2 linked regions of the Duganella dendranthematis genome follow. The protein of the gene in region 1 interacts with the protein of each later gene in a pairwise test. Links are inferred from orthologs where the notes say so. Each region holds a gene or a part of one and is shown in the gene's direction. Other genes may lie near its edges. The genes, in order: lysA and HH213_RS24540.

What was found.
Region 2: the proteins of lysA (region 1) and HH213_RS24540 interact in binary tests that used the Escherichia coli proteins (3 or more experiments, as listed by UniProt). The link is inferred for Duganella dendranthematis from one-to-one orthologs.

Annotation. Positions count from the first base shown.
Region 1 is NZ_CP051684.1:2,928,727-2,943,588, reverse strand. Bases 7,553-10,445 are described here. They hold lysA (diaminopimelate decarboxylase), read left to right. Parts: upstream 7,553-8,306; coding sequence 8,307-9,584; downstream 9,585-10,445. Other genes in these bases: msrP (protein-methionine-sulfoxide reductase catalytic subunit MsrP), read right to left, coding at 10,224-10,445; msrQ (protein-methionine-sulfoxide reductase heme-binding subunit MsrQ), read right to left, coding at 9,622-10,224; lptM (LPS translocon maturation chaperone LptM), read left to right, coding at 8,122-8,301; cyaY (iron donor protein CyaY), read right to left, coding at 7,740-8,078; HH213_RS13425 (penicillin-binding protein 1A), read left to right, coding at 7,553-7,743. In the rest of the region: HH213_RS13450 (type IV pilus secretin PilQ), read right to left, coding at 1-2,149; HH213_RS13445 (pilus assembly protein PilP), read right to left, coding at 2,146-2,682; HH213_RS13440 (type IV pilus inner membrane component PilO), read right to left, coding at 2,679-3,359; HH213_RS13435 (PilN domain-containing protein), read right to left, coding at 3,359-3,970; HH213_RS13430 (pilus assembly protein PilM), read right to left, coding at 3,970-5,046; more of HH213_RS13425, read left to right, coding at 5,374-7,552; more of msrP, read right to left, coding at 10,446-11,201; c-type cytochrome biogenesis protein CcsB, read right to left, coding at 11,271-12,425; HH213_RS13390 (cytochrome c biogenesis protein ResB), read right to left, coding at 12,435-14,531; HH213_RS13385 (c-type cytochrome), read right to left, coding at 14,657-14,862. UniProt on the Escherichia coli protein: Specifically catalyzes the decarboxylation of meso-diaminopimelate (meso-DAP) to L-lysine. Is not active against the DD- or LL-isomers of diaminopimelate.
Region 2 is NZ_CP051684.1:5,343,629-5,358,509, reverse strand. The notes cover bases 7,402-10,313. They hold HH213_RS24540 (response regulator transcription factor), read left to right. Parts: upstream 7,402-8,467; coding sequence 8,468-9,160; downstream 9,161-10,313. Other genes in these bases: HH213_RS24535 (sensor histidine kinase), read left to right, coding at 9,164-10,313; HH213_RS24545 (periplasmic heavy metal sensor), read right to left, coding at 7,661-8,263; HH213_RS24550 (hypothetical protein), read right to left, coding at 7,402-7,603. In the rest of the region: HH213_RS24585 (thymidylate synthase), read left to right, coding at 121-1,092; HH213_RS24580 (alpha/beta fold hydrolase), read left to right, coding at 1,089-1,787; membrane protein insertion efficiency factor YidD, read left to right, coding at 1,784-2,212; HH213_RS24570 (dihydrofolate reductase), read left to right, coding at 2,252-2,737; HH213_RS24565 (DUF4337 domain-containing protein), read left to right, coding at 2,756-3,325; HH213_RS24560 (arginine/lysine/ornithine decarboxylase), read left to right, coding at 3,531-5,783; HH213_RS24555 (intradiol ring-cleavage dioxygenase), read right to left, coding at 5,880-6,785; more of HH213_RS24550, read right to left, coding at 6,857-7,401; more of HH213_RS24535, read left to right, coding at 10,314-10,819; dcd (dCTP deaminase), read right to left, coding at 10,847-11,413; HH213_RS24525 (alpha/beta fold hydrolase), read right to left, coding at 11,452-12,288; HH213_RS24520 (hypothetical protein), read left to right, coding at 12,401-12,757; HH213_RS24515 (DNA internalization-related competence protein ComEC/Rec2), read right to left, coding at 12,754-14,881. UniProt on the Escherichia coli protein: Response regulator member of the two-component regulatory system CpxA/CpxR which responds to envelope stress response by activating expression of downstream genes including cpxP, degP, dsbA and ppiA.

The DNA of each region.
Region 1 (14,862 bases):
ACACCAGCAGCTCCGTCTTGTCATTGGTGCGGGTGTTGCTGCGGAACAGATAGCCCAGCACCGGCACGTCGCCCAGCAGCGGGACTTTGTCGGTGGTGCTGCGCTCGGTCAACTGGTAGATGCCGCCCAACACCACGGTGCCGCCGTTGTCGACCATCACCTGGGTCTTGACGTGCTTGGTGTCGATGGCGAAGCCGGAACGGGTTTCCTGGCCGACGCTGTCCTTGTTGACGTCGACGTCGATGACGACGTTGCCGTCCGGTGTGATCTGCGGCGTCACTTCCAGCCGCAGGTTGGCCTTGCGGAACTGGATCGAGGTGGCGCCGCTGCTGGTGGCTACCTGGTACGGCAGTTCGATGCCCTGCTCGATCAGCGCCACCGACTTGTCGGACGTGATCACGCGCGGGCTGGAAATAATCTTGCCGGTGCCATCTTCTTCCAGCGCGGACAGTTCCAGGTTGAGGAAGCGGTTGGCGGCCGACGAGAACAGACTGACCGCCAGGCTGCCGGCTTGCGCGCCGTTGATGCTGGACGCCGGCAAGTTGACGAACTGGCTATTGGCGTAGCTGCTGGTGCTGACCGCCACCTGGCCGGTGGTTTCGCCGACGCCTGTGATGTTGCCGCCGATGCCGATGCGGGTATTGCTGTTGCCGATCTGGTAGCCCGAATCGCCGCCGCGCTGAGTGCGCAGGTCGGTGAAGCCTAGCTTGGCGCCGAGGTTGCGGGTGAAGGTGTCGCTGGCTTCGACGATGCGGGCCTCGATCAGCACCTGCTTGGTGGCGACGTCGGTCTTGGCAATCAGCCGGCGCACATCTTCCAGCTTGGATGGAATGTCGGTGACGAACACCTGGTTGGTGCGCGGCTCGATGATGGCGCTGCCGCGCTTGGACAGGATGCGGTTCTTGCTGTCGGCGCCGCCATCCAGCCCGAACACCAGCTTGAACGCTTCCGCCTTCTGGTAATTCAGCTGGAAGATTTCCGACTTCAGCGGTTCCAGGTCGGCGATCTGGGCTTTCTGCTCCAGCTCCAGCTTTTCCTTGGTCAGCAATTCTTCCTTGGGCGCGATCCACAGCACGTTGCCGTTCTTGCGCATGTCGAGGCCCTTGGCTTGCAGGATCACGTCCAGCGCCTGGTCCCACGGTACTTCCTTCAGGCGCAAGGTCAGGTTGCCGGCCACGCTGTCGCTGGTGATGATGTTGAGGCCGGAGATATCGGCAATCGCCTGCAGCGCCGCGCGCACTTCCACGTTCTGGAAATTGAACGACAGCTTCTCGCCGCGATAGCCTTGCGAACCCTGCGTCAGCTTGTTCGGATCTTCCTTGATCGGCTTGATATCGACCACCAGTTGGGTGTCGCTCTGGTAGACGGTCTGTTCCCACAGGCCGCGCGCCTCGATGGTCAGGCGCGTGTTTTCGCCCTGCGGCACGGTGGTGATCTGCCACACCGGGGTGCCGAAGTCGCCCACATCCAGCTTGCGGCGCAGCGTGTCCGGCACGCCGGTCTTGAGGAAATCGACGACGACGCCGGTCGGCGTCTGGCGCACGTCGACCGCAACCTGGTTGTTGGGCAAGTCGACCACCACCCGGCCTTCGCCGTTGGCGCCGCGCCGGAAGTCCAGATCGCGCAGTGCCTGCTTGCCGGCCGGGGCGGCGGGCTTGGCGACCGGCAGGCCGGCACTATCCACCGCGGTGGCGACGCCGCCGGAACCGTCAATGGTCAGGATGATGGCGTTGCCGTCGATGGCAGTGGCGTAATTGAGCGAGCGCTTGAGGTTGAATACCAGGCGCGAGCGTTCGCCGGCCTGCACCAGGTTCACGCCGCGCAGGTCGCCCTGGTTCAGTTCCAGCACATTCTTGCCGGTGGCGTTGATGGTGGCGCCGAAGTCGAGCGCGATCCGCGCCGGATTGGAAATAGCGAAGTTGAGCGGCAGCTTGTCCGGCGCGCGCCGCAGCGCGATCTTGACGACCACATTGGCGCCCTGCTGGCGGGCGGTAATTGCTTCGATGGCGTTGCCGGCAGTGGCGCTGAGGCCAGCCCCGGCCGCATCGGCGGTCTGCGCCTGCGCCAGGCCGGCAAGTTGCAGGGTCAGCGCCATGGCTGCCCAAGTGGCGGCGGCCAGGACGCGGCGGGCCGTGAGATGAGCGTTCATTTGGCGTTCTCCTTGCTTTCCTGCAGTTCCAACCGGGACTGGCGCTCGACCCAGTCGCCAGTGGCGTCCTGGACGATTTCCTTGATGGTGACGGTGTTGTCGCTGATGCCGGTGATGCGGCCGTAGTTCTCGCCCAGATGCTGGCCCACCACCACCTGATGCACGGCGCGGTCGACTTGCAGCACGGCGTGCACCACGCCTTTTTTCTCGATGGTGCCGACCATCTTGATGGTGTCGAGCGGATAGCTCTCCAATAATTCCTTGCGGCGCTCCATGTCCGGCTTGATGCCGCCACCACCAGTGGCACCCATCTTGGCCAGCTCGGCCAGCAGCTTGTTGGGGTTGAATGGATCGATATCGTCCTTGCGCGCGTAGGCGAACGGCACGAACACCTTGGGCTCGGCCAGCGGCGGCACGCGCACCTGGGTTTGGGCGTCGATCTGCTTCATCCAGGTGCGCACTTCCTGCACGTCGCTGTCGCCGCAGCCGGCCAACAGCACCATCGCCATCAACATGGAAAGGAGTAGCTTCATGATGGCTTGGCCGCTTTCTTTTTCTTGTCGGCGGCGGCTTTACGCTGCGCGGCCACCTCTTCCGGATCGAGATAGCGGAAGGTCTTGGCCACCGCCTCCAGCGTCAGCACGCCATCCTTGCCGGTGCTGAGCGCCAGGTTGTTGAGCGTGACGATGCGCGGCAGGTTGGCGATGTCGCCGGTAAAGGCGCCGATGTCGTGGTAGTTGCCGGTGATCTTGATATCGATCGGCAGCTCGGCGTAGTAATCCTTGATCACCACCTGCTGCGGCTTGAACAGGTCAAACTGCAAGCCGCGCCCGGCGCCGGCCTGGTTGATGTCGGTCAGCAGCGCGGCCATCTCGGCCTTGCTCGGCAACTGCTTCTGCAAGCGCTCGACGTACTGGTCGACCTGGGCTTTTTGCGCCCGCAGCGCCTCCAGGTTGATCGCCTGCGCGGTCTTGATCTTGTACTCGTCGCGCAGCCGGGTCTCCGTCATCAGCCCGGCGTCCTGCTCGTCGAACTGCGAACTCCAGTAGCCAAAGTAGCCGGCCACGCACACCGCCGCCGTCACGCCGATGGCGCACAGCACGCGCGGCGCCACCGGCCACTGGCCCGGATGGCGGCCCTGGAGGTCGCGGAACTGGTCGGCCAGGTCGGCAAACCACGCGCTGAGATTGATATTGAGCTTGGCGGCCATCAGGTGCGCTCCTGCGGCTTGGCCTTGGCGCCATCCGCCGGCTTGTCCTTGTCGCGCGGACGCTTGATGAAGACGTTGAGATTGAACTCCACCACTTTCTTGGCGGTCTTGCCCTGGCCGAGGCCGGTGGATTTCACTTCGATCAGGTCCGGCCGCTCCAGCCACGGCGAGGCGCCGGCCAGATTGCGCAGCAGTTCCGAGACGCGCTCCTGCGACTGCGCATAACCGTTGACGGCCACCTTCTGACCATCCTGCCGGAACGACTTGAGGTAGACGCCGGCCGGCGTCTGGCTGACCAGTTCATCCAGCAGGTAGACCGGCTGGTTGCGGTCGCCTTGCAAATCCTCCACCGCCTGCTGGCGCGCCTTCAGCGCTTCGATGTCCTGCTTCAGCGTGGCGATTTCGGCGATTTTTTTGTCGAGTCCCGTGATCGCGGTTTTCAGTTCCTGGTTGCGGGCGTCCTGGATCGAAATGGCGCGCGCGTTGTAGGCGCCGACCACCAGCACGATGCCGATGCCGATCACGCCGCCGAGCGCCAGCAGCGCGAAGAAGGCTTGCTTCTTCTGCTTGCGTTTCTCTTCGCGGTGCGGCAGCAGGTTTATGCGTATCATCAGCCGAACCTCCGCAGGGCCAGACCGCAGGCCACCAGGTAGGCCGGCGCGTCCAGCCGCAGCTGCGCCTCACGCACCGACGAACCGATCTGCATGCCCTTGAACGGCGAGATCACCGAACTGGCGATGCGGGTGCGGCTGGCCACCAGGTCCAGCAGCCCCGGAATCAGCGCGCAGCCGCCGGCCAGATATAGCTGGTCGACCTTGGTGTAGGGGGTGGAGGTGTAGAAGAACTGGACCGCGCGCGTGACTTCCAGCGCGGCGCTTTCCAGGAATGGCGTCAGTAGTTCGGCGTGGTAGTTGTCCGGCAGGTCGCCGATTTTCTTGCGCGCCTCGGCTTCTTCAAACGACAGGCCGTAGCTGCGCACAATGTCCTGGGTCAGCGTGTTGCCGCCGAACGGCTGCTCGCGCTCGTAGACGGTGACGCCGTCCAGCATCACGGAAATATGCGTGACTTGGGCGCCGATCTGGAACAGCGCGATCACCTGACCGATGCCGGCGTCCGGCAGCTGCGTCACCACGCGGTCCAACGCGGCGCGGGCGGCGTAGGATTCGATGTCCATCACGGTAGCCTTGAGGCCGGACGCTTCGGCAATCGCCACCCGGTCCTCGACCTTTTCACGGCGCGACGCGGCCAGCATGACTTCGATATCGTCGGTGGAATTGGCGGCCGGACCGATCACGTCGAAATCCAGGCTGACTTCGTCCAGCGCAAACGGAATGTACTGACTCGCTTCGGATTCGACCTGCACTTCCAGCTGGTCTTCCGACATGCCGGCCGGCAGGATGATTTTCTTGGTGATGACGGAAGCCGGCGGCATGCCCAACGCCGCATGGCGGGCGCGCGTGCCGCTCTTCTTCCAGACCCGGCGCACCGCTTCCACCACCTGGTCCATGTTCTCGATATTGCCGTCGGTGACGGCGTTGCGCGGCAGCGGCTCGGCGGCGTAGCGCTCCAGCTTGATGTCACCCTTGGCGCCGTGCGCCAGCTCCACCAGCCGCACGCTGGAGGTGCTGATGTCGATGCCCACCAGCGGCGGATTGCCCTGCCCCAGCAAGGCCTTGAGGTCGATCATACGAGGCCTCCGGCGCCATGGCTGGCGCCTGCACGGCTGTGCATACGAACGTGCTGTCGAGCAGTCTGCATAAGGAACTCGTTTGAAAACCAGCGTTTAGAAGGCATATATCAGCCCGTACATTAAATCGAGGCTATTTAAGTGTAAAGGTATTTCTACTGTGCACAATTGACCGGGTGTGAGGGTTTCGCCACACTTATTTTTGCCCACATGGCAGCAAAAACAACTCAGTTGTTTTGTTGCTCACGAAGAAATATTCCTGTCGTATGGAACGGCCCCGCCGCTCGCTTATAATGGGCCGCACAAATAACTAAGAGATCGCACTGCATGGCTTCTTCCAACTCGGCACCGCCACCAACCAACCCGCCTGACCAAAATGGCAAGCAAACGCGCAAGGCGCCGTCGCGCTCGTCACGCTTCTTCCTGCTGGCCGGACTGTCCGTGCTCGGCCTGGGCGTCACGGGCGTGCTGCTGGTGGTGTTCGGCCTGGCGATGGCCTATCCCAACCTGCCCGAGCTCGACACGCTGACCGACTACCGGCCGAAGATGCCGCTGCGGATCTTCTCCGCCGATAATGTGCTGATCGGCGAATTCGGCGAAGAGCGCCGCAACCTGGTGCGCATCAAGGACATCCCGGACGTCATGAAGAAGGCGGTGCTGGCCATCGAGGACGACCGCTTCTATGAACACGGCGGCGTCGATTACACCGGCATCCTGCGCGCCGGCCTGCACAACGCCATCGGCAGCGGCGGCAAGCAAGGCGCCTCGACCATCACCCAGCAGGTGGCGCGCAACTTCTTCCTGTCCAGCGAACAGACTATCAAGCGCAAAGTCTACGAGATGCTGCTGGCGTGGAAGATCGAGAAGAACCTCAGCAAGGACCAGATTCTGGAGGTCTATATGAACCAGATCTACCTGGGCCAGCGCGCCTATGGCTTCTCGTCGGCCGCACAAATCTATTTCGGCAAAAACCTGCGCGACATTAGCATCGCCGAAGCGGCCATGCTGGCCGGCCTGCCGAAAGCGCCGTCGGCTTACAACCCGGTCGTCAATCCAAAGCGCGCACGCACCCGCCAACAGTACATCCTGCAGCGCATGCATGAGTTGGGTTACATCAGCGACAAGCAGTACGAGACCGCCAAGGCCGAAGAGCTGAAGGTCAAGACCGACAGCAGCGAGTTCGGCGTGCACGCCGAGTACGTGGCCGAACTGGCGCGCCAGCTGGTGTACGAACAGTTCAAGGAAGATACCTATACCCGCGGCCTGAACGTGTTTACCACCATCACCAAGGCCGACCAGGACGCCGCCTACCTGGCGCTGCGCAAGGGCGTGATGGACTACGAGCGCCGCCATGCCTACCGCGGTCCGGAAGCGTACATCGACATCCCGGCCAAGAAGGAAGAAGCCGACGACGCCATCGAGACCGTGCTGGCCGAGCATCCGGACAACGACGACCTGATCGCCGCCGTGGTGCTGTCGGCCACGCCGCAGCTGATTACCGCCGTGACCGCTTCGGGCGATGAAATCAAGATCAGCGGCGCCGGCCTGGAACAGGGCCGCTCGTGGCTGTCGGATAAAAACCCGCCGAACAAGCGCATCCGCCGTGGCGCGGTGATCCGCGTGCTGCAGGAGGGCAAAGACTGGCTGGTGGCGCAGATGCCGGAAATCGAATCGGCTTTTGTTGCGGCCAGCACGCAAGACGGCGCGATCAAGGCCATGGTGGGCGGCTTCGACTACAACCGCAACAAGTTCAACCACGTGACCCAGGCCTGGCGTCAGCCGGGCTCGTCGTTCAAGCCGTTCATCTATTCGGCCTCGCTGGAGCGCGGCCTGTCGCCGGCCACCATCATCAATGATGCGCCGATTTCGTTCGACGCCGGCCAGACCGGCGGCCAGGCGTGGGAGCCGAAGAACTACGACGGCAAGTACGAAGGGCCGATGACCATGCGCAAGGGCCTGACCAAGTCCAAGAACATGATCTCGATCCGCATCCTGCACCGCATCGGCGCCAAGTACGGCCAGGAATACGCAACCCGCTTCGGCTTTGACGCCGACAAGAACCCGCCTTATCTGACCTTGGCCCTGGGCGCCGGCAACGTCACGCCGCTGCAGATGGCCGGCGCGTATGCGGTGTTCGCCAACGGCGGCTACAAGGTCAGCCCTTACCTGATCTCCAAGGTGACCGATGCCGACGGCAAGATTTTGTCGCAGGCGCATCCGGACCAGGCCGGCGACGAGAAGAACCGCGTGATCGACGAGCGCAACGCCTTCCTGATGGATTCGATGCTGAAGGACGTGGTGCGCTTCGGCACGGCGGCCAAGGCCAATGTGCTGGGCCGGCGCGACATCGCCGGCAAGACCGGCACCACCAATGATTCGATCGACGCCTGGTTCGCCGGCTACCAGCCCAAGCTGGTGGGCATCGCCTGGATCGGCTACGACCAGCCTAAGAACCTGGGCAACCGCGAAACCGGCGGTGGCCTGGCGCTGCCGATCTGGATCAGCTACATGCAAAAAGCGCTGAAGAGCATTCCGATCGAGGAACGTGCGGTGCCGGACGGCGTGATGCTGGTGGGGGATGAGTATTACTATACGGAGAATCCGCCGGGCACCGGGGTCAACAACCTCGATGCGCCGGGGCATGGCACCCCGGCCGAGGAAAAGGCCAAGGATGCCGTGAAGAACGAGCTGTTTTAAGCGTCAGGCGTCAGCACCACTGGCGCGCCGCCCTGCTTCGAGACTTCCTCGGACAGGGTGGCAAACAGCTCGGAGCCGTCGCGGGTATTGAGCCACTTGCCGTCTTTTTGCTTATAGTGGTAGCCGCCGGAACGCGAGGCCACCCACAGCTCGGACATCGCCGCCTGGCTGTTGACGATGATCTTGGAACCGTTGTCGATAAACTCAATCTCCAGCACGTTGCCGCTGCGGCTGCATTCGACATCGGTCATGTCGGCATCGTTTAAACGGTCCAGCGCGGCCTCAATGGCGTTGAGGGTGGCTTCGGCTTGCGCCAGGAATTCTGATTCGCCCATGCTACACTCCAGTATCTGCATCTAAATAATCCATGATTCTATCGTGAAGTCCACTTTCCGTTTGATTATCGGCACATCTATCCTGTGCCTGACCACCTTGCTGAGCGCCTGCGGCCAACCCGGCCCGCTGTACCTGCCCAAGCCTCCTGCAGCCAAGCCCACCGCCAAGAGCGGCGCCGTTGCGCCTACCACCTCGCCGGTGCCTCCCGCGCCTCAACAATAAAGTCTATGTCGCAATTTTCGTATAAAGACGGCGTCCTGCACGCCGAAGGCGCGTCGCTAACCGCCATCGCTGAACAGTTCGGCACGCCGACCTATGTGTATTCGAAGGCCGCGTTGCTGTCCAACTTCGCCGCCTACGCCGACGCCTGCGCCGGCCGCGACGCGCTGGTGTGCTACGCCATGAAGGCCAACTCCAACCTGGCCATCCTCGACCTGCTGGCGCGCCAGGGCGCGGGCTTTGACATTGTCTCCGGCGGCGAACTACTGCGCGTGCTGGCGGCCGGTGGCGATCCTGGCAAGGTGATTTTCTCCGGCGTCGGCAAGAGCGTGGACGAAATGCGCCTGGCGCTGTCGCACGACATCCTGTGCTTCAACGTCGAATCGATCCCCGAGCTGCACCGCCTGAACGAGGTGGCCGGATCGATGGGCAAGAAGGCGCGCATCTCGCTGCGCGTGAATCCGAACGTCGACGCCAAGACCCACCCGTATATTGCGACCGGCCTGAAAGCCAACAAGTTCGGCGTGGCGTTCGACGATGCGCTGGACACCTACCGCACCGCCGCCAAGCTGCCGCACCTGGACGTGTCGGGCATCGACTGCCACATCGGCTCGCAACTGCTGGACGACGCGCCGCTGCTGGAAGCGCTGGACCGCTTGATCGAGCTGATCGACCAGCTGGGCGCCGAAGGCATCGAACTGCACCACCTGGACATGGGCGGCGGCATCGGCATCGACTACCGCGATGCGGACGACGCAGCGCCGGTGCCGGTTGGCACCTACCTGGGCCGCGTCTTTGCGCGCATCGACGCCTGGCGCGCCGAGCGTCACAACGGCAAGCCGATCAAGGTGATCTTCGAACCAGGCCGTTCGATCGTCGGCGACACCGGCGTGCTGCTGACCAAGGTCGAGTTCCTCAAGCATGGCGAAGAGAAGAACTTCTGCATCGTCGACGCGGCGATGAACGACATGGCGCGTCCAGCGCTGTACCAGGCCTGGATGGATATGCAGCCGGTGGTGCAAGGCAGCGCCGCCGCCGCCGAATTTGATGTGGTGGGACCGATCTGCGAATCCGGCGACTGGCTGGCGCGCGACCGTTCGCTGGCGGTGGCAGCCGGCGACCTGCTGGTGATGCACACCGCTGGCGCCTACGGCATGACCATGGCTTCCAACTACAACACCCGCGGCCGCGCGGCCGAGGTGATCGTCGACGGCGACACTGTCCATCTGGTGCGCCAGCGGGAGAAGCCGGAAGACTTGTACGCGCTGGAATCGGTGATCAAGTAAGCCACCAAAGCCGCCCGCACCCGCCGGCGGCTTTTTTTTACTGCGCCGCTTTGCGCGCCGCCCACCAGACGCGCATCAGCAGCAGCGTGCCGATGATGGCGATGAACAGGATCGGCTGGGCGAAGTTGTGCTTGCCGGCTTTCATCCACCAGAAGTGCAGCAGCGCCAGCGGAGCGATCACGTAGATCAGCCGGTGCAGCCACTGCCAGCGCTTGCCGCCCAGGCGCTTGATCATGCCGTTGGTGCTGGTCAAGGCCAGCGGAATCAGCAGCACGAAGGCGATGAAGCCGACCGTGATGAACGGCCGCTTCAGCACGTCCTTCCACATCTCGGCCAGATCAAAGAAATGGTCGAACCACAAAAAGGTCATGAAGTGCAGGAAGCCGTAGAAGAAGGTGTACAGCCCCACCATGCGGCGCAGCTTGATCAGCCAGTTCCATCCGCTCAGCTTGCGCAGCGGCGTCACCGCCAGCGTGATGGTCAGGAAGTACAAGGTCCAGTCGCCGGTGCCGCGCGTGATGAATTCGAGCGGGTCGACCAGTTGCCCGGTCAGCGTCAGATACGCCATGCGCGCCAGGGGAATCAGCGCCGCGACAAACACGGCGCCCTTGAGCCAGCTGATTTGTTTCGTGGTCGGCATCAGTAGAATTTTTTCAGGTCCATGCCCGCGTACAGCGGGGCCACATCGTTATAGCCGTTGAACATCAGCGTCTTGCGCTTGCGCGACAGGAAGCCGTCTTCGCCGATGCGGCGCTCGGACGCCTGCGACCAGCGCGGGTGATCCACATCCGGATTCACGTTCGAGTAGAAGCCGTACTCATTCGCCGCCGACAGATTCCACGAGGTGCGCGGCTGGTCTTTGACGAAGCGGATCTTGACGATCGACTTGGCCGATTTGAAGCCGTACTTCCACGGCAGCACCATGCGCACCGGCGCGCCGTTCTGGTTCGGCAGCACTTCGCCATACATGCCGAAGGCCAGCAGCGCCAGCGGGTGATTGGCCTCGTCGATGCGCAAGCCTTCGGTGTACGGCCATTGCAGCACGCGGCTGCCCACGCCCGGCATCTGCTTCTTGTCAGCCAATGAGACGAATTCTACATACTTGGCGTTACCGGTGGGCTCTACCTTTTTGATGAGCTCGGAGAGCGAGTAGCCGATCCACGGGATCACCATCGACCAGCCTTCGACGCAGCGCAGGCGGTAGACGCGCTCTTCCATCGGCGCCAATTTCAGCAGCGCATCGATGTCCAGCGTCATCGGCTTCTTGACTTCGCCTTCGATGGAGATGGTCCACGGCCGCGTCTTCAGCGTGCCGGCGTACATCGCCGGTTCGCTCTTGTCGGTGCCGAATTCGTAGAAGTTGTTGTAGGTAGTGGCGTCTTTGTACGGCGTCTGCTTGTCGAGCACCGAATAGGCCGGATTGAGCTTGGCGGCCAGCTTGGCGCCAGTGCCCTGCGCAAACGCTTCGCGCTGCGCCATTTCGAGCAGCGCCGCACCGCCGACCGCGCCCATGGCGATCTGCTTCATGAAGCTGCGGCGCGATTCGTACAGCGTGCGCGGCGTGATTTCAGAGGAAAACGGCAGGTCTATGCCATTCGGGGAACGCTTGATCAACATGGTGGACTCCGGAAGCGGTGTGAGGCTCAACCTTACACCAAACTCCCGGAATCAAACTTAAACTTCCGTTTACAACTTGCCGTAAGAGTGCAGACCGGACAGGAACATGTTGACGCCCAGGAAAGCAAAGGTCGTCACCAGCAGGCCCACCAGCGCCCACCACGCCGCCGGACGGCCGCGCAGGCCGGTCATCAGGCGCATATGCAGCCAAGCCGCGTAGTTGAGCCAGACGATCAGCGCCCAGGTCTCTTTCGGATCCCACGACCAGTAGCCGCCCCACGCTTCGGCCGCCCACAGCGCGCCGAGAATGGTGGCGATGGTGAAGAAGGCGAAACCGGCCGAGATGGCCTTGTACATGACGTCATCCAGCACTTCTTCCGACGGCAGGCGGTCGTTCAGGTAGCCCGAGGTTTTCAGCAGGTAGGCCGCGGCCACCATGGCGGCCAGCGCGAAGTTGCCGTAGCCAATGAAGTTGGCCGGGACGTGGATTTTCATCCACCAGCTTTGCAGCGCCGGCAGCAGCGGCTGGATGTCGGCGGCGTTGCGCGAGGTGGTGTACCACATCAGGAAGCCGATCGCGGCCGAGATCACCAGCAGCACGAACGGGCCCATCTGGCGGGTGGCGTAGCGCTGTTCGAAGTACAGGTAGAACATCGCGGTGATCAGCGAGAACAGGATGAACACTTCGTACAGGTTGGAGACCGGAATGTGGCCGACGTCGGCGCCGATCAGGTAGGACTCGTACCAGCGCACCATCATCGCAGTCCAGCCCAGCACCACGGCGGCCCAGCACAGCTTGGAGCCGATGCTGGAGGCGGCGGCCGAGCGGCCGATGAAGCCGATCCAGTAGAACACGGTGGCGATGACGAACATCACGCTCATCCACAACACCGCCGACTGGCTCGACAACATCATGCGCAGCCAGAATTTTTTGGTGCCGTTATCGAGGTCGCCGGCGTACATCGAAATCGCCCACAGCGACAGCAGCGCGATCAGCGGCATCAGCCAGCGCACCGCCTTCCAGTGCCAGCCCAGCGTGGCGAACACCGGCACAGCTGCCAGCAGGATCACCTGCTCGTAATAATTCATGAACGCGCCGTAGCGGCTCAGGCCGAACAGCGCGCCGGCCAGCAGCGCCAGCGCGAACAGCCAGTCGGCCACCGTGAGGCGCTTGAAATAGCCTGGCGCCTGCTGATAGGTTTGCTGGGATTGGGTCATTTCCATGGTTTGCTCCTATGCTGCCGACTGCGGCAGTTTTTCCTTCAGTATTTCAAATTCGCGTTCAAAATCCAGCGTCTTGCGTTGGGTGCTCATGGCCATCAGCGCGTCGCTGGCGCCGTTGGCGCCGTCCTTGATCCAGATCCACAGGCGGCGTTCGCGGATGTAGAACATGGCGAACACCCCCAGCACCAGGAACAGGCAGCCGAGATAGACAACATTCTTGCCCGGCGAGCGGGTCACCTGGAACACCGAGGCCTTGATTTCGTTGTAGTCGTCCAGTTGCAGGTAGACCGGGGCGCCGTAGAAGAACGCATCCGACAGCGCGTTGGTGGCCAGTTGCAGGAAACGGGCGTGGATTTCGTCTTCGCTCACCGGCGGCAGCTGGTCCTTGGCGCGCGCGACTTGCCACAGGTCCCACAGGCTGCCGTTGAGGATCTTCATGAAGACATCGGCGGCCTTCTCCTGCTCGGCGGCCGGGACTTTTTCCAGGAACTGCGAAATGGCCATGAAGCCGGCCGCCTTGTCGCTGCCGGCAAAGATGCCCAGGCTCTTGTCGGCCGAGGCCTGCAACTGCGCGCGCAGGGCGTCGCCGGCGGCGGAATTGGGCGTGGCGCGTGCGGCGTAACGCTGGGCGGCGGCGGCGCGCAAGGCCGGATCTTGCAGCGCGGCGCGCAGGCGCATCCATTCGGTCACGCTGTGGCCGTCGTCGGCCGGAATGCGCAGGTAGCTGAAGTTGTCCGACGGATTGGCGCGTACGCCGGCCAGGAACACGGTGGCGCCGTCGACCGTGACCGGCTGCATGTAGTTCTGGTATTCGCGCGCCTGGCCGGTCTTGTCGCGCAGCTTGTAGCTGACGCTCGGACCGACGTTTTTCAGGTTCTTGTTGACGGCGTTCTTGCCGGCCGAGCCGGTGTGCTTGTCCAGGCTTTGCGCCAGTTCTTCTTCCAGGCTCTTGCCCTGCTTGACGGCGCGCGGGTCATCGGTCGGGCCGACGTTTTCCACGTTGAACGGACGGAAGCCCGACCATTCGACCGTGGTGTCCTTGGTCAGCGGCGTGGTGCCGCCGACTTCGCCGGCGATCTCGAACCGCTCGGCGCCGTTGCCGGTCATCGGGAAGCCGCTCAGTTTAAGCTTGCTGCCGCCGTCTTCAAAGCTGGACTGGTAAATCGACACGCCGTTGAAGGTCAGCGGGTGATTGACTTCGATGGTGCCCTTGACCGTTTCGCCGGTCTGGTTGTCGCGCACTTCGACGTCGCTGGCGAACAGCTTGGGCATGCCGGTGCTGTAGAAATCGATGGTGAATTTTTTCAGGCTGATGGTGAACGGCAGTTCCTGGATCAGCACGCCGTCCGGACGGGCCAGGATGGCGGTATTGCTGTTCTGTCCTTCCGGAATCATGGTGTTGCCACGGAAGGTGGGATTGCCGACGCCGAGACGGTGCTGCGGCGGCACTTGCGAAATCAGGCCGCTGCCGTTGAACGGCGTCTTGCCGAAGAACCATTCCTGCATGCGGACCGGTACGTCCGAATCGAGCAGCCCGCCGATACAGATGATGACGATCGACGCGTGGGCGAAAATGTAGCCGAACTTGTTGGCGGCGCCCTGCTTGGCCGCCACCAGCGTGCCGTTATCCTTTTCCACCAGCTTGACCTGATAGCCGGCGTCCTTCAGCCGCGCGGCGCTCTGCTGCGCCAGCGCCGCGCGTGACAGCGGCGCCTGCCATTGCATCTTGTGGTGGAAGTTCAGCAGCGACTGTTCGCGCACGTTCTCGCGCCAGCTGCGCATGTCCTTCATCATCTTTGGTGCATTGCGCACGATGCACAGCGTGGTCGAGGTAACCAGCGCCGTCATCAGCAGCAGGAACCACCAGGCCGAGTACACGGTGTACAGGCCGATCTTGCGGAAGATCTCGTACCAGAACGGGCCGAACTGGTTGATGTAATTGCTCGACGCCTCGCCCTGCTTCATCACGGTGCCGATGACGGCGGCGATCGCAATCATCGCCAGCAAGGCGATGGCAAAGCGCATGGAAGAAATCAGTTCAACGATTTCGCCAATGATGGGGCGGCGGGTTTTCAGCTCGATGCCGGTGGTGCTAGGGCTAGTCATGCAAGTTCTGCTTCTTTAATAAAAGTGGTCAGGCGGCAGCATACCAACAAAAAGGGCGGCATGCTTACGCTGCCGCCCTCATCTTTTGGGTGAGTCCGCACCGGAAAGATGCGGATACGTCAACTTTATTTCAGGCCTGCTACGTAATCGGAAACGGCCTTCATCTCTTCATCCGACATGCGCTTGGCAATCGCTTCCATTTCGACGCTCTTGCGGGCGCCGCTCTTGAACAGGCCCAGCTCGGTGAACGCATAGTCCTGGTGCTGGCCGGCGAGGCGCGGATACTGGACCGGAATGCCGGCGCCGCTGGCGCCGTGACAGCTGGCGCAGG
Region 2 (14,881 bases), 2.4 Mb from region 1 along the record:
GCCGGCCCTGCTAAAATAACCACCTGCGTCGTTCCCGCAACAGCGGAACCCATGCCGAGTATGGATTCCCGCCTGCGCGGGAATGACGGATATTTGCGCCACCCTACGTTGGAGAATTGAATGCAGCAATACCAGGAATTGATCCAGACCGTCATCGACACCGGCAGCTGGCAGGACAACCGCACCGGCATCCGCACGCTGAGCGTACCGGGCGCGATGATGCGCTTCGACCTGACCAAGGGTTTTCCTGCGGTGACGACCAAGAAGCTGGCATTCAAATCCGTGGTGGGCGAGTTGTGCGCCTTCCTGCGCGCCTCGCGCAGCGCCGCCGACTTCCGCGCGCTGGGCTGCAAGGTCTGGGACCAGAACGCCAACGAAAACCAGCAATGGCTGGACAATCCATACCGCCAGGGCACCGACGACCTGGGCCCGGTCTACGGCGTGCAATGGCGCCAGTGGCCAGGCTACAAGGTGATCGACGCCGATCAGCAAGCCCAGTTGGCCGACGCGCAAAAGAACGGTTTTACCGTGGTCGCGCCGATTGAAGAAGACGGCGTGCAGAAAGCGCTGCTCTACAAAGCCATCGACCAGCTGCGCGAGTGCCTGGACACGATCGTGAATAATCCCGGCAGCCGCCGCATCCTGTTCCACGGCTGGAACCCTGCCGTGCTGGACGCCGTCGCCCTGCCGGCCTGCCATCTGCTGTATCAATTCCTGCCAAATCCGACCACCAAGGAGCTGTCGATGTGCCTCTACGTGCGCTCGAACGACCTCGGTCTGGGCACGCCATTCAACCTAGCGGAAGGCGCGGCGCTGATGCATCTGGTGGGCCGCCTGACCGGCTACACGCCGCGCTGGTTCACCTACTTCATCGGCGATGCGCACATCTACGAAAACCACATGGACATGGTGCAGGAGCAGCTCAAACGCGAGCCGTTCCCGCTGCCGCAGCTGATCATCGCCGACCGCGTGCCGTCGCTCGCGCAGACCGGCAAGTACGAACCTGAGTGGCTGGAAAAAATCGAGCCGACCGACTTCGCGCTGGAAGGCTACCGGCACCATGCCCCGATCACCGCCGCCATGGCCGTATGACGCAGCTGGATTTCGTCCCCGGCACGCTGTGCGATGAGCGCATGTGGGGCCGGCTGCTGCCGCTGCTGGGCGACGGTTTTGAATTCAACCACGTCCCGCTGTACAAGGCGCAAACGCGCGAGCAGATGCTGGAGCTGATCGGCGCCCACAGCGCGCCACAGGCCCATCTGGTTGGCTTCTCGCTCGGCGCTTACCTGGCGATGGAGTACGCACTGGCCCAGCCCGAGCGCGTCGCCTCGCTGACCATCATCGGCAGCGCCGGCAAAAAACTGCTGGACAAGGAAAAGGCCACACGCCTGCGCATCATTCCGCAGCTGGAAAAAAACCACTACACCGGCATGACCCAGATGCGCCTGCGCGAAATCGTCGCGCCGGCGCACCTGGACGATCCGGCCATCGTCGGCGTGATCCAACAAATGGCCGTGGACCTCGGCAAGGACGTGCTGCTGGCGCAGTTCCGCAGCACCATCGAACGCCCGGAGCTGATGGACCGCGTCCACACCCTGCGCTGCCCGGCCATGATCATCGGCGCCGAGCATGACAATCTGGCGCCCGCCGACGACGTCCGCGCACTGGCTGCCAGCTGGCCCGGCGCCCAGCTGCACATGCTGGGCGAAGGCACCGGCCACATGATGCCGCTGGAAGCGCCGCAGACGCTGGCCCGCTACATCCAGGACTTCCACCACAACCTATGAAAGTCCTGGCACTGGCAGCCATCTGGTTCTACCAGCGCTACCTGTCGCCGCTGAAGGGCTTCGCCTGCGCGTTCGGCGTCCATACCGGACGCGACAGCTGCTCGGCATACGGCAAGCGCGTGATCGCCCGCCATGGACTGCTGACGGGACTGGCGCTGCTCAAGCGCCGGCTGTCGGCATGCGCGGAGGTCCACCAACGCCACTCGCCACAGCGCCACGTCAGCGCGCGCTACCGCGCACAAGCCGGTCATTGCGACTTGCCGTGCGACCTGCCGCACACGCACTGCGAGGTGGGCGATGCCTGCCAGGTGCTGGAGTGCGCCAGCTGCAATACCAGTGACACCAGCTGCCGCGACTGGTGGCGCAACTGGCGCCGCGACCGGTATAACGAAAAGCACAGGCGCAAACGCCACCCGCGCGCGTAATTTCAACGATAATGACGCCTCTTTACCGCATAGAGAATCATGAGCAAACTCACCATCATCGTCGCCACCGACGCCCAGCGCGGCATCGGCATCAACAACACGCTGCCGTGGAAGCTGCCGGAAGACCTGGCGCATTTCAAGCGCACTACCACCGGCCACCCGATCATCATGGGCCGCAAGACTTTCGACTCCATCGGCCGCCCGCTGCCGAACCGCCGCAACATTATCGTTACGCGTAACGATAAATGGTCGCATGACGGCGTCGAAGCCGTCGGCTCGATCAACGCCGCCATCGCGCTGCTGGACGGCGCCGAGGGCTTCGTCATCGGCGGCGCCGAGATTTACCAGCAATCGCTGCCACTGGCCAGCGAGTTGATTATTACGCAAATCGCCCATACCTTCGACTGCGATGCTTTCTTCCCCGAGATCGACGCCGCCGCCTGGCAGGAAACCGCTCGCGAGGAACACGTTTCCGAAACATCCGGTCTGCACTACGCTTTTGTCACCCTGCGCCGCAAGGCCTAAGTTTTAAAGAGGATATTTATGTCTGGTGATGGTTTTCACGTCCACGGCCCGCACGACCACGCAGTCGAGCACGCAGCCCATAGCAACGACGGTTTTTCCAACAACATCGCCGTCATGACGGCCATCCTGGCCACGGTCGGCGCGGCCTTCGGCTACCTCGGCGGCGCGACGCAAAACGACGCCGCCCTGTTCAAGAACAACGCCGCCATCGACAAGACTGAAGCGGCCAACCGCTGGAATTACTACCAGGCCAAGTCGGCCCGCCAGAACCTGGCCGAACTGGCCATGACCTTGCCTGGCGTCGATCCCAAGCGCTACGAGGCCGATGCCGCCCGCTACAAGCACGACAAGGAAGACATCAAGAAGGAAGCAGAGAAGTTCGAGGAATCGTCCAAGCAATGGAACGAGAAGTCGGACGAAGCCATGCACAAGCATCACCAGTGGGCACTGGCCACCACCGCCGAGCAGATCGCCATCTCGCTGGCCGCCATCACCCTGCTGACCCGCAAGAAGTGGATGATGGGTCTGGCGTACGGCGTGGCCGGTGTCGGCCTGGTGCTGGGCGGCCTGGCGTGGTTGGTTCACTAAGCAACATTAGCTGAGTAACAATTGCCGCCTGTCATGGCGGCGTCATGCTACTCATGCATTCTGGTACGATAATTTTTTTCCCGCAGTCGCGCTATTTCTGCGAGAATCCCGTTCTTATTTTTTGGCGGCCCGTTCATCCGAGGGGTCGCGCCCTGTCCGCCCCTTCACATCCTGTCAGGGGCGGCTTGCTTTTTTGGAGACATGCATGAAATTTCGTTTCCCCATCGTCATTATTGACGAGGATTTCCGTTCCGAGAACACGTCCGGTTTAGGCATTCGCGCCCTGGCCGATGCGATGGAAAAAGAAGGCATGGAAGTGGTGGGCGTGACCAGCTACGGCGACCTGGCCCAGTTCGCCCAGCAGCAATCGCGCGCATCAGCCTTCGTGCTGTCGATCGATGATGAAGAATTCGGCACCGGCTCGGTGGAGGACACCGACACCGCGCTGAAGTCGCTGCGTGCCTTCGTCGAAGAAATCCGCTACAAAAACGCCGACATCCCGATCTACCTGTACGGCGAAACCCGCACCTCGCGTCACATTCCGAACGACATCCTGCGCGAACTGCACGGCTTCATTCATATGTTTGAAGATACGCCGGAATTCGTCGCGCGCCACATTATCCGCGAAGCCAAGTCCTACCTGGACGGCCTGGCGCCGCCGTTCTTCCGCGCGCTGGTGGAATACGCCAACGACGGTTCGTACTCGTGGCACTGCCCGGGTCACTCGGGCGGGGTGGCGTTCCTGAAATCGCCGATCGGCCAGATGTTCCACCAGTTCTTCGGTGAAAACATGCTGCGCGCCGACGTCTGCAACGCGGTGGAAGAGCTGGGCCAGCTGCTGGACCATACCGGTCCGGTCGCGAAGTCCGAGCGCAATGCCGCCCGCATCTTCAACGCCGACCACTGCTACTTCGTCACCAACGGTACTTCGACCTCGAACAAAATGGTCTGGCACTCGACCGTGGCGCCGGGCGACATCGTGGTGGTGGACCGCAATTGCCACAAATCGATCCTGCACTCGATCATCATGTGCGGCGCGATTCCGGTGTTCCTGATGCCGACCCGCAATCACCTGGGCATCATCGGTCCGATTCCGCTGGAAGAGTTCACGATGGAATCCATCATGCGCAAGATCGAGGCGAACCCGTTCGCCCGCGAAGCCGTGAACAAGAAGCCGCGCATCCTGACCATCACCCAGTCGACCTACGACGGCGTGGTGTACAACGTCGAGACCCTGCGCGAAATGCTGGACGGCCAGATCGATACCCTGCACTTCGACGAAGCCTGGTTGCCGCACGCCACCTTCCACGACTTCTACAAGAATATGCACGCGATCGGCAAGGACCGTCCGCGCGCCAAGGAGTCGATGATCTTCTCGACCCAGTCGACCCACAAGCTGCTGGCCGGCCTGTCTCAGGCCTCGCAAGTGCTGGTGCGTGAATCGGAGTCGGTCAAGCTGGACCGCGACGCCTTCAACGAGGCTTACCTGATGCACACCTCGACCTCGCCGCAATACTCGATCATCGCCTCGTGCGACGTCGCCGCCGCCATGATGGAAGCGCCGGGCGGCACCGCGCTGGTGGAAGAATCGATTCTGGAAGCGCTGGACTTCCGCCGCGCCATGAAGAAGATCGACGCCGAATGGGGCAAAGACTGGTGGTTCAAGGTATGGGGCCCGAACGAGTTCGCCGAAGAAGGCATCGGCACGCGCGAAGACTGGATCATCAAGGCGGAAGACGACTGGCACGGCTTCGGCAAGCTGGCGCCGGGCTTCAACATGCTGGACCCGATCAAGGCCACCATCGTCAACCCTGGCCTGTCGCTGGACGGCAAGTTCGACGACACCGGCATTCCGGCGTCGATCGTCACCAAATACCTGGCCGAGCACGGCGTGATCATTGAGAAGTGCGGCCTGTACTCGTTCTTCATCATGTTCACCATCGGCATTACCAAGGGCCGCTGGAACACGCTGCTGACCGCGCTGCAACAGTTCAAGGACGACTATGACAAGAACCAGCCGATCTGGCGCATTTTGCCGGAATTCGCGGCCGCCAATCCGACCTACGAAACCATGGGCCTGCGCGACTTGTGCCAGCAGATCCACGATTTCTACAAGGCCTACGACGTGGCCCGCCTGACCACCGAAATGTACCTGTCGGACATGGTGCCGGCGATGAAGCCATCGGACGCGTTCGCCAAGATGGCGCACCGCGAAATCGAGCGTGTGGCGATCGACGAGCTGGAAGGTCGCATCACCTCGATCCTGCTGACGCCTTATCCACCGGGCATTCCGCTGCTGATTCCGGGCGAGCGTTTCAACAAGACCATCGTTGACTACCTGCGCTTCGCACGCGACTTCAACGAACGCTTCCCAGGCTTCGAGACCGACGTCCACGGCCTGGTCAAGCGCGAGGTGGACGGCAAGCGCGGTTACTTCGTGGATTGCGTAAAGCAATAACAACAAAAGGCAGCTTCGGCTGCCTTTTTGTTTTCTTTTAAATACATTGCCAACGACGTCAGCAGCGCCGGCGAGCCGGCGGAAGCGACTTTCGGATCAGGCGGAAACCGCCACCGTCAGCGTGGCGACATAGCCATCGGTGGCGTTGCCGGTGATGGTAGCCATCTGCAGCGAATAACCATCGCTAAAGACGTTATCAGTGGCAAAGCTGATCGCCGCCAGGTTCTTGACGCTGGCGCTGTAGCCGGTGGTGGCATACACCTCATTGCTGGTCGCCACCGGGAAGGTGAACTGCGAGGTCTTGATACGGCTCGACGCGGTGGTGGCCTTGGCCAGCGACGGGTACACCTCAAAGTGCACATGCGGCACGCGGCCCGAATAGCAGCCCGGATAGATGGTGGTGAAGGTGATGTTGCCGCTGCTGTCGGTCTCCTGCACGCCGCGCAGGTAGTTCTGGTTGGTGACGCCGCTGGAATACAGCGAGTAGTTGCCGTCGCGGTCGCAATGCCACAGGTAGACGGCGGCGCCGGACAAGGCCGCGCAGTTGTTGTTAGCGTTGACGATTTGCAGCTTGATGGTCAGCGGCACGCCAGCCGCGGTGCCACTGGCGCTGCCGAAGCTGCTGCGAATGTCGCTGCGCACCACGCCCGATTGCGTCAGCACGTTGACCACGCCGGCGCTGGTGCTGTTGGTGCCGTCGGCCGGATACGGGCCGCCGGTCTCTTCCGGAATGACCGAGCACGAGCCGACGGTCGGCGTGGTGGTCGTGGTCGTCGTAGTGGTGGTTGTCGTGGTCGTCGTCGGCGTGGTGGTGGTCGCGGCCGAGGTGGTGCTGGTGGTTCCGCTGGCGCTGTCGGAACCGCCACCGCAACCCATCATTGGCAGCGTCGAGGCGCCAGCCAGCAGCCAGCGCAACGTCTGGCGACGGTCGCTGTTCAGGTTGAGCATTGCGGCCAGATCTTCGGCCAGGCTGTGTTCGTGCATTTCGTCGTGGATATCCATACCTGCTCCTGCTTGGGTGAGAAAGCCGCCGCGACGCGCAAGGCGTGGCGGCGGATACAACTGGTGGCGCGTCAGACCGTGGTGTTGACCAGGTTGCCGCTGCTGCCGTGATTGCCGACCTTGGCCGACAGGGCTTGCAGGAAGGCTTCCAGCTTGCTGGTGGCGTCGCTGCTGGAGGTGCTGGTGCTGCTGTCGGTGCTATCGGTGCTGGCCGTGGTGTCGGTGCCAGCGCTGGTGCTGACGCCCAGTTTTTCCAGCAGGTTGGCAAACGAGCTTTCCAGCTGGTCGACCGCATCGCTGCTGTCGGCGCCATCGCTGCTGTCGGTGCTGGTGCTATCGGTAGTGCCGGAGCTTAGCTTGGCGATCAGGCTTTGCAGGTCGGAGTCCAGCTTGCCCGGACCACCCTGGCCACCAGCCGACTGCTCGCTATACGGCGGCGGCGCGTCGTTGCTGCCGTTTTGCGCGTGCAGCGCACCCATCAGACTTTGCAGGAAGCTGCCCAACGCGGCCGCCACATCAGTGGCATCGGTGGTGGTGCTGTCGGTGCTATCGGTGGTGGTCGACGCGGTCGAGGTGTCGCTGCTGGAACTGGAGCTGCTGCTCGACGAGGTGTCGGTGATACCGATCGACTTCAGCGCTTCGGCGATGGCGTTGGCGAAGTCGCCGCCGTCCGGTGGCGGTGGCGGCGGACGCACACCTTGGGTGCTGTCTGCGCCGTTGCTGGCGTTGCTGCTGCTGACGCTGTTGGTGCTGCTCAGACGGCTCAGGAAACTGAGCGCGCTGGCAGCGCTGCTGGAACTCAGGGCGCTGATTGACATACGATTCTCCGCTTATTTGGTTTAGAGGTCATTACGGGCACTGCTTTGCAAAAAACGTTAATCGCGCTGCGGATGGCGCGGTTTGTCGTCCGCTTGCTTCTTGCGCTGTTCCGGCGTCAGCACGGCCAGCAATTTCTGTTGCGTCCGCACGCGCTGCAAGGCGATGTTGGCTTCGGCGGTGGCGGCTTCCTTGGCCAGGGCGGCGGCTTTGGCGTCGTCATACTTGTCGGCGCCGGCCAGCGCATGCAGCGCTGCACGGGCCTTGGCAGCGGCTTTGCCTTGTTCGCGCAGATACGGGGTTTCGGCGTGCAGGATGGCGAAGACCTTGTCTTCCTGCGCTTCGCTCAGTTCCAGACCATGAAAGAATGGTGGACGGCCAGGGCCGAAACCTGGGCCGAAGCCGGGACCGTGGTCAGGGCCGCCATCCGGGCCGCCACGCTCTGGGCCGCCACGCGGGCCTTGTCCATCCGGGCCGCCTGGACCACCTGGGCCACGGTCATCGCTTTCTGGGCCACGCGGGCCATGATCGCCTTGCGTCATCGGTGGCGGCTGGTCGTTAGTCGTCTCGTCGGCGCGGGCGGCGCCCCCCATCGTCAACAGCGGCAGCGCCAGGACGGCGGCCAGCAGAATGTTGCGACCATTTTGTTTTGATGTTTTCATGCCCTGATCCTTGATTGGTAGTGAGCCATCATTTTCTGGGCCGGCACCGTTAAGTGGCGTTAGGGCAACGTAAATCTGCGTAAAGATGATGATCTGACATCCAATTCCCATCAGGCAATACGTTGTAAATCGGGGTAAAACCGCGCCGAAAGCCGCATGCGGGCTGTTATGATTGACGATCTGTATCTAAAGAAAAGCGCGGCAATGAAGAGCAAAGTACTGCTGATAGACGACGACATCGAACTGGTGGGCATGTTTAAGGAATACCTGGAACAGGAAGGCTTCGACGTCAAAGCCGTTCACGACGGCGAGGCGGGCACGGCCGAAGCCTTTACCGGCCTGTATGCGATCGCCATCCTCGACGTGATGATGCCGCGCATGAACGGCCTGGAAACCCTGCGCCGCATCCGCACCAACAGCCAGTTGCCGATCCTGATGCTGACCGGGCGCGGCGACGACACCGACCGCATCGTCGGCCTGGAACTGGGCGCCGACGACTACGTGGCCAAGCCCTGCACGCCGCGTGAGCTGACCGCCCGCATCCGCGCCATCCTGCGCCGCGCGCAAAGCGCGCCGGCCGACAACAGCCAGCAGACCGCCATCTCGGTCGGCCAGCTGATCATGTGGCCGGAGCAGCGCCGCGCCACCTGGGCCGGCGACAAGCTGGAACTGACCAGTACCGAATTCAATCTGCTGGAAGTGTTGGCACGTAACGCCGGCCGCCCGGTCAGTAAGAACACCCTGTCCGAGCAAGGCCTGGGCCGTCCGCTGGCGCGCTTCGACCGTAACATCGACGTCCACCTGAGTTCGCTGCGCCACAAGCTCGGCACCATCGCCGACGGCCGCTCCTGCCTGCAAACCGTGTACCGCCTCGGCTACCAGCTGATCAAGGAGTAAGACTTGGGTCGTTTGTTCTGGAAATTCTTCCTGTGCATCTTGCTGGCGCAGTTTGCCGCCACGGTCGGCATCGGCGGCGCCATCTGGCTGAAGAACCGCAATCAGCAGACCAATCCGTTGGTCAACCTGGACACCAGCCCGCCCGCCGAGATGGCGATCAACGCGGCCGCCGCCACGCTGGAATTCGGCGGCGTCAAGGCGCTGCAGCGGATGCTGGAAAACATGGACCGCCATCGCGTCTACGCGGTGGACGAGCAGGAACACGAGCTGCTGGGCCGCATCGTCAATCCCAAGACCTTGCAGGAAACCCGCGTGCGCCTGAAGGAAGACGGCAAGCGCCGCGTGGTGCGCCAGGTGACCGGCGACGACGGCAAACGCTACATGCTGTTCCTGCCATCCGGCGAGCGCCTGCACGGCATGGAGGGCGACAACCGTCCGCTGCTGGCCGGCTTGGGCGGCGGCGCGCAAATGGCCATGAAGGCGGCCTCGGTGCTGCAAGGCGGCGATGACCGCCGCGATCGTTTTGAAGACCGTGGCAACCGTCCGCCGCCGGGCTTTGGTGGCGCAGCTGACGCCAACCGCCCTGCCGGCGCACCCGGCCCAAGCGGAACCATGCCGGCGCTGGACGGCGCCCAGGCTGGCGATGGCCGTAGCCGCGGCCCCATGCCGGGCGATGGCCAGCCAGGCTTAGGCGGCCCCGGCCCCGGCATGCAGGGCGACATAGGCGGCGACCGTCAATGGGGTCCGCGCTTCCAGCCACTCGGCCCATGGGTGCCGATTGCCGCCGCCATTTTGGCCAGCCTGTTGTTCTCGGTGCTGCTGGCGTGGTACTTCTCGCGCCCGATCCGCGCCTTGCGACAAGCGTTTGACGCCGCCGCCAACGGCGACCTGTCACCGCGCTTCGCCAACGAAAACGGCGGCAAGAGCGGCAATGAACTCAACGATCTGGGCCGCGACTTCGACCGCATGACGGCGCGCTTGCGCAGCCTGATGGACGGCCAGACCCGCCTGCTGCACGACGTCTCGCACGAACTGCGCTCGCCGCTGGCGCGCCTGCAGGCCGCGATTGGCCTGGCGCACCAGCAGCCGGAGAAATTGAGCGCGTCGATGGAACGCATCGAACGCGAAAGCGTTCGCATGGATAAACTGGTTGGTGAACTGCTGACGCTGGCGCGTCTGGAAGCCGGCGCCATCAAAGCATCGCAGGAAGAAATCAGCATGGCCGACCTGCTCGACCAGATCGCCGACGACGCCCGCTACGAAGCGGCCAGCCAGCAACGCAGCGTGGTGCAGGACGGCGAAGCGGATGTGCAGGTGATGGGCCAGCCCGACCTGCTGGGCCGCGCCATCGAAAACGTAGTGCGCAACGCCATCAAACACAGCCCGGATGGCGGTGAGGTGCAGTTGCAGGTGCGCGCACTGGCCGACACGCGCCAGCTGGTGATACGGGTGCTGGATCGCGGACCGGGCGTATCGCCGGCCGATCTGGACACCATCTTCCAGCCGTTCTTCCGCTCCAGTAACGCCAGCACCGAAGGTCATGGCCTGGGACTGGCGATCGCCCAGCATGTGATCCAGGCGCACGGCGGCAGCATCAAAGCCAGCAACCGCGCCGGCGGCGGCCTGTGCGTCGAGATGGTTTTGCCGGTGAAGAAATAAAAACGCGGGCCGTGGCCCGCGTTATCTTTATGCTTTTGGCAGGGTCACGCCACGCTGGCCCTGGTACTTGCCGTTGCGATCCTTGTAGGATACGTCGCAGACTTCATCGCTTTCAAAGAACAGCACCTGTGCGCAGCCTTCGCCGGCGTAGATCTTGGCCGGCAGCGGCGTGGTGTTGGAGAACTCCAGCGTCACATAACCTTCCCATTCCGGCTCGAACGGCGTCACGTTGACGATGATGCCGCAACGGGCGTAGGTCGATTTGCCCAGGCACACGGTCAGAACGCTGCGTGGAATGCGGAAGTATTCCATGGTGCGGGCCAGCGCAAACGAATTCGGCGGGATGATGCAGACGTCGCTTTTGACGTCCACGAAGGAATTGGAATCGAAGTTCTTCGGATCGACGATGGTGCTGTTGATGTTGGTGAAGATCTTGAATTCATCGGCGCAGCGAATGTCGTAGCCGTACGACGAAGTGCCGTACGAAATTACCTTGCGGCCTTCTTCCTGGCGGACCTGATCCGGGAAGAACGGTTCGATCATGCCGTGTTCTTCCGCCATCCGGCGTATCCATTTATCGCTTTTAATCGTCATCGCAATGCCATCCTTCAAGTTTTACAATGCCCGAGATTTTACGCTACCGCCGCCTTTTTAAGAACTTTTTTACCAGATTGCCCGGATAGCAGGTCGTCGATCATTTCCCGGGTGGCCTCAGCGGCGGCGGCCGGGTTCTCCATCGGGAACAGGTGGCCGCCGGGCACGATGCGGAAATGGCTGCCGACCAGCGCCTTGGTATGCTGGTGGCCGGACTGGCTGGTTTCCCAGGAGTTGTCGCCACCGATGAAGCCGATCGGCACCGGATAGCCCTTACGCAGCAGCCGCGGCAAATGGTGCGGCAGCGTGGCGTAAACGGCGGTTTCGTTCTCGCGCGTGAAGCGGAGTTGCACGCCCTCCTCGTGCGGCTTGAGGCCGCTGTCCATGTAGTCGGCCAGCACGCCGGGCGCCCAGGCGGCAAACAAGTCCTTGGCGGCAAAGTGCTGGTAAGCGGCGCCGACATCGGGCCAGACGTTGCGGCGGCGGATGGAGAATTTGGCGGGCGGCATCGTGTAAGCCCGGCCCAGCCGCTTGATCACGTGCCAGGCGAAGGCGCGCCAGCCGCCGACCACCGGCGCATCCAGCATTACCACGCAGCGCACCAGGTCGGGACGCTTGTGCGCCACCATCATGCTCAGCATGCCGCCCAAGGAATGGCCGACCAGGATCACCGGTTCGTTGTAGCGGGTGGTCAGTTCGTGAATGTATTCGTCGACCAGGCGTGGCCAGCCGTCAGTGACGGGGTACTGCGGATTGTGCGCGTGCATGTCGAGCGACTGGATGTCGAAATACTGGGACAGTAGCGCGAAGTATTGTCGGTACACGCCCGCCGGATAACTGTTGGCGTGGGCGAAATGCAGCTTGGGCTTGGTCACAAGCGGTCTCCGTATGGTTATTTTTACTGCATTGTAATGTGGACGCTGGCCGGAGACTGGGGGAAACGCTCTAATATGCCACAAGTGAATCTTCTGTTAACATTATTTTGATATGAAGAAAATTCAAGCAATCCTGGCTTTGCTGGCGGTGCTGGACATCGACGCGGCCAAAAAAAGTCTGCCGCAGATCGATAAGGAGATCCGGGGCAAGGCGCCGGTCGTGCCGGAGGGGAAGCCGGACAGCCGCTACGGCCATCTGTCGCAGGCGATGGAGCGCGGCTATGTCGGCGCCAATCCGAACGACTGGCGCGGCTATTACGAAAGTCCGGAAGGGATTGTGTATTACACCGAGACGATCAAGGGACAGACCCAGTGTTGGATGACAGGGCCGGTCACGTCGCCGTCAGGCAAGAGCAATGGTGCGCTCAGCATCGGCTGTCCGGCATTGACCTCGTGGAAGCGGTATTAGCGCCAGTAACGCGCGGTGTCGCGCCGGTATGCCGACGTGGTGATACTGTCGCCGAATTCCAGCGTGATGGCGCCTGATTGATCGGTGCGCAGGCAAGCGATGCCCAGTTGGCGGTAGCGATCCACCACCTCCTGCTTGGGATGCCGGTAGCGGTTGCGATAGCCAACCAAAAATAGCGCCAGCTGCGGTTTGACCGCTTGCAGAAACGCGTAGGTCGACGAGGTGCCGCTGCCATGGTGCGGCGCAATCAGCACGTCGGCCGGCAAGCGGCCGGCGTCATGCTCCAATAACTGTGCTTCCTGATCGGCTTCGATATCGCCGGCCAAAAGGACCGATTTGCCGCCCGCAGTCAACTTCAACGTGCAGCTGCGCGCGTTGGCTTTGAGGGCATGGCTGGCGTAGCTGCCGGCCTGGGGATGCAGGATTTCGAAATCGACGCCATCCCATCGCCAGCGCTGGCCGGCGGCACAATGGAGGTGCTGGCGCGCCGCCTGTGCGATGGCGTGCTGCGGCGACAGCGACGACAGCACCCAGCCGGTACGCACGCCCTCCAGCACCGACAGCGCGCCGCCGGAATGATCTGCATCGCTGTGCGAAACAATCATGCCATCCAGCGCGTTGATGCCGCGCGCCCGCAGATACGGCACGATGACGCGATTACCGGCGTTGGATTCGGGACTGTAGGCCGGGCCGGTATCGTACAGCAGCCGATGGCCACTAGTTTCGATCAACAACGCCATGCCCTGCCCCACATCGAACGCCGTAACCGTCATGCGGCCCGGCGCGGGATGCGTGGGTTCTGCGGCCAGCAGCGGAATCCACGTCGCCAGCCCAAGCCAGCGCACCGGCCAGCCGCGCGGTGCGAGTAGCCAGATGGTGCCGAACATCGCCCAGCAGAATAGCCAGAACGGCGGCTGCGGCGCGCTCCACACGGCGTAGCGCATGGCGCTGAACCATTGCAGGCATTGCGCCAACAACTCCACCAGCCAGTGCGCGAGCGTGAGCACCGGCGTGGCCAACACCGCAGGCAACATGCTGCCGATTAGCGCAAGCGGCGTGACGACCAGGCTGATCAACGGAATGGCGACCGCGTTCGCCAGCGGGCTCACCACCGACACCTGGCCGAACAGCAGCATCGTCAACGGCACCAGTCCGAGGGTGACCGCGTATTGCGTGTGAGCGCCAACGCGAAGCGCGAGCAAGAAGCGTTCACGGTATGTCGGCGGGACCGGCACATGCGGCGCGGCTGGATCGCGTCCGGCCGGAGGCGCACGCGTTATGGGCACGGTGCGTCCCACCGTCGCGTACAGGATGACGGCCACGGCGCTGAATGACAACCAGAATCCCGGCCACAATACCGCCCACGGATCGATCACCAGCACTACGCCAAGCGCGGTGCACAGCACGTGCGAGACGCTGGTCAGACGATTGAACCACAGCGCCGCCGCAACCACCATCAGCATGTACAGCGTACGCTGGGCCGGGACGCCGAAACCAGCCAGCAGCACATACAGCAGCGCCACCGCCGCGCCAACCAGCGCCGCCACCTTCTGGGCTGGCAGCAACAAGGGCAACTGCGCGCGCGTGAAGAAGGACCAGCGCCACAAGGAAAATGCCGCCAGCGCAAACAGCCCCGCCACCATGGTGATGTGCAAACCGGAGATGGAAATCAAATGGCCGATGCCGGTGCGGTTAAAAACCTGCCAGTCCGCTTGATCGATGCCGCGCTGATCACCCACCACCAGCGCGACGATCACGCCGGCATATGGCTTACCGGGTAGCGCATCGAGGATGCGCTGGCGCAGCACAGCGCGGCTATGCTCAATCAGATTGCTGGCACTGAAGACGAAGCTGTCCAGTCGCTGATTGTCGCGCGCGACGCGCACATAGCCGGTGGCGCGCACGCCCTGCTCCAGCAGCCACGCTTCGTAATCAAAATTATAGGGATTGGCGTTACCGTGCGGCCGTTGCAGGCGAACCGTCAATTGCCAGCGTTCACCCGGCTGAATGTCCGGCACCTCGGTCACCTGATCGCGATAGCCCAAATACCACGATAATGCGATCTTCGGCGGCACCTCGACATCCGCGCGCTCCACCGCAAAATTAAACCGCACGCCCTGTGAA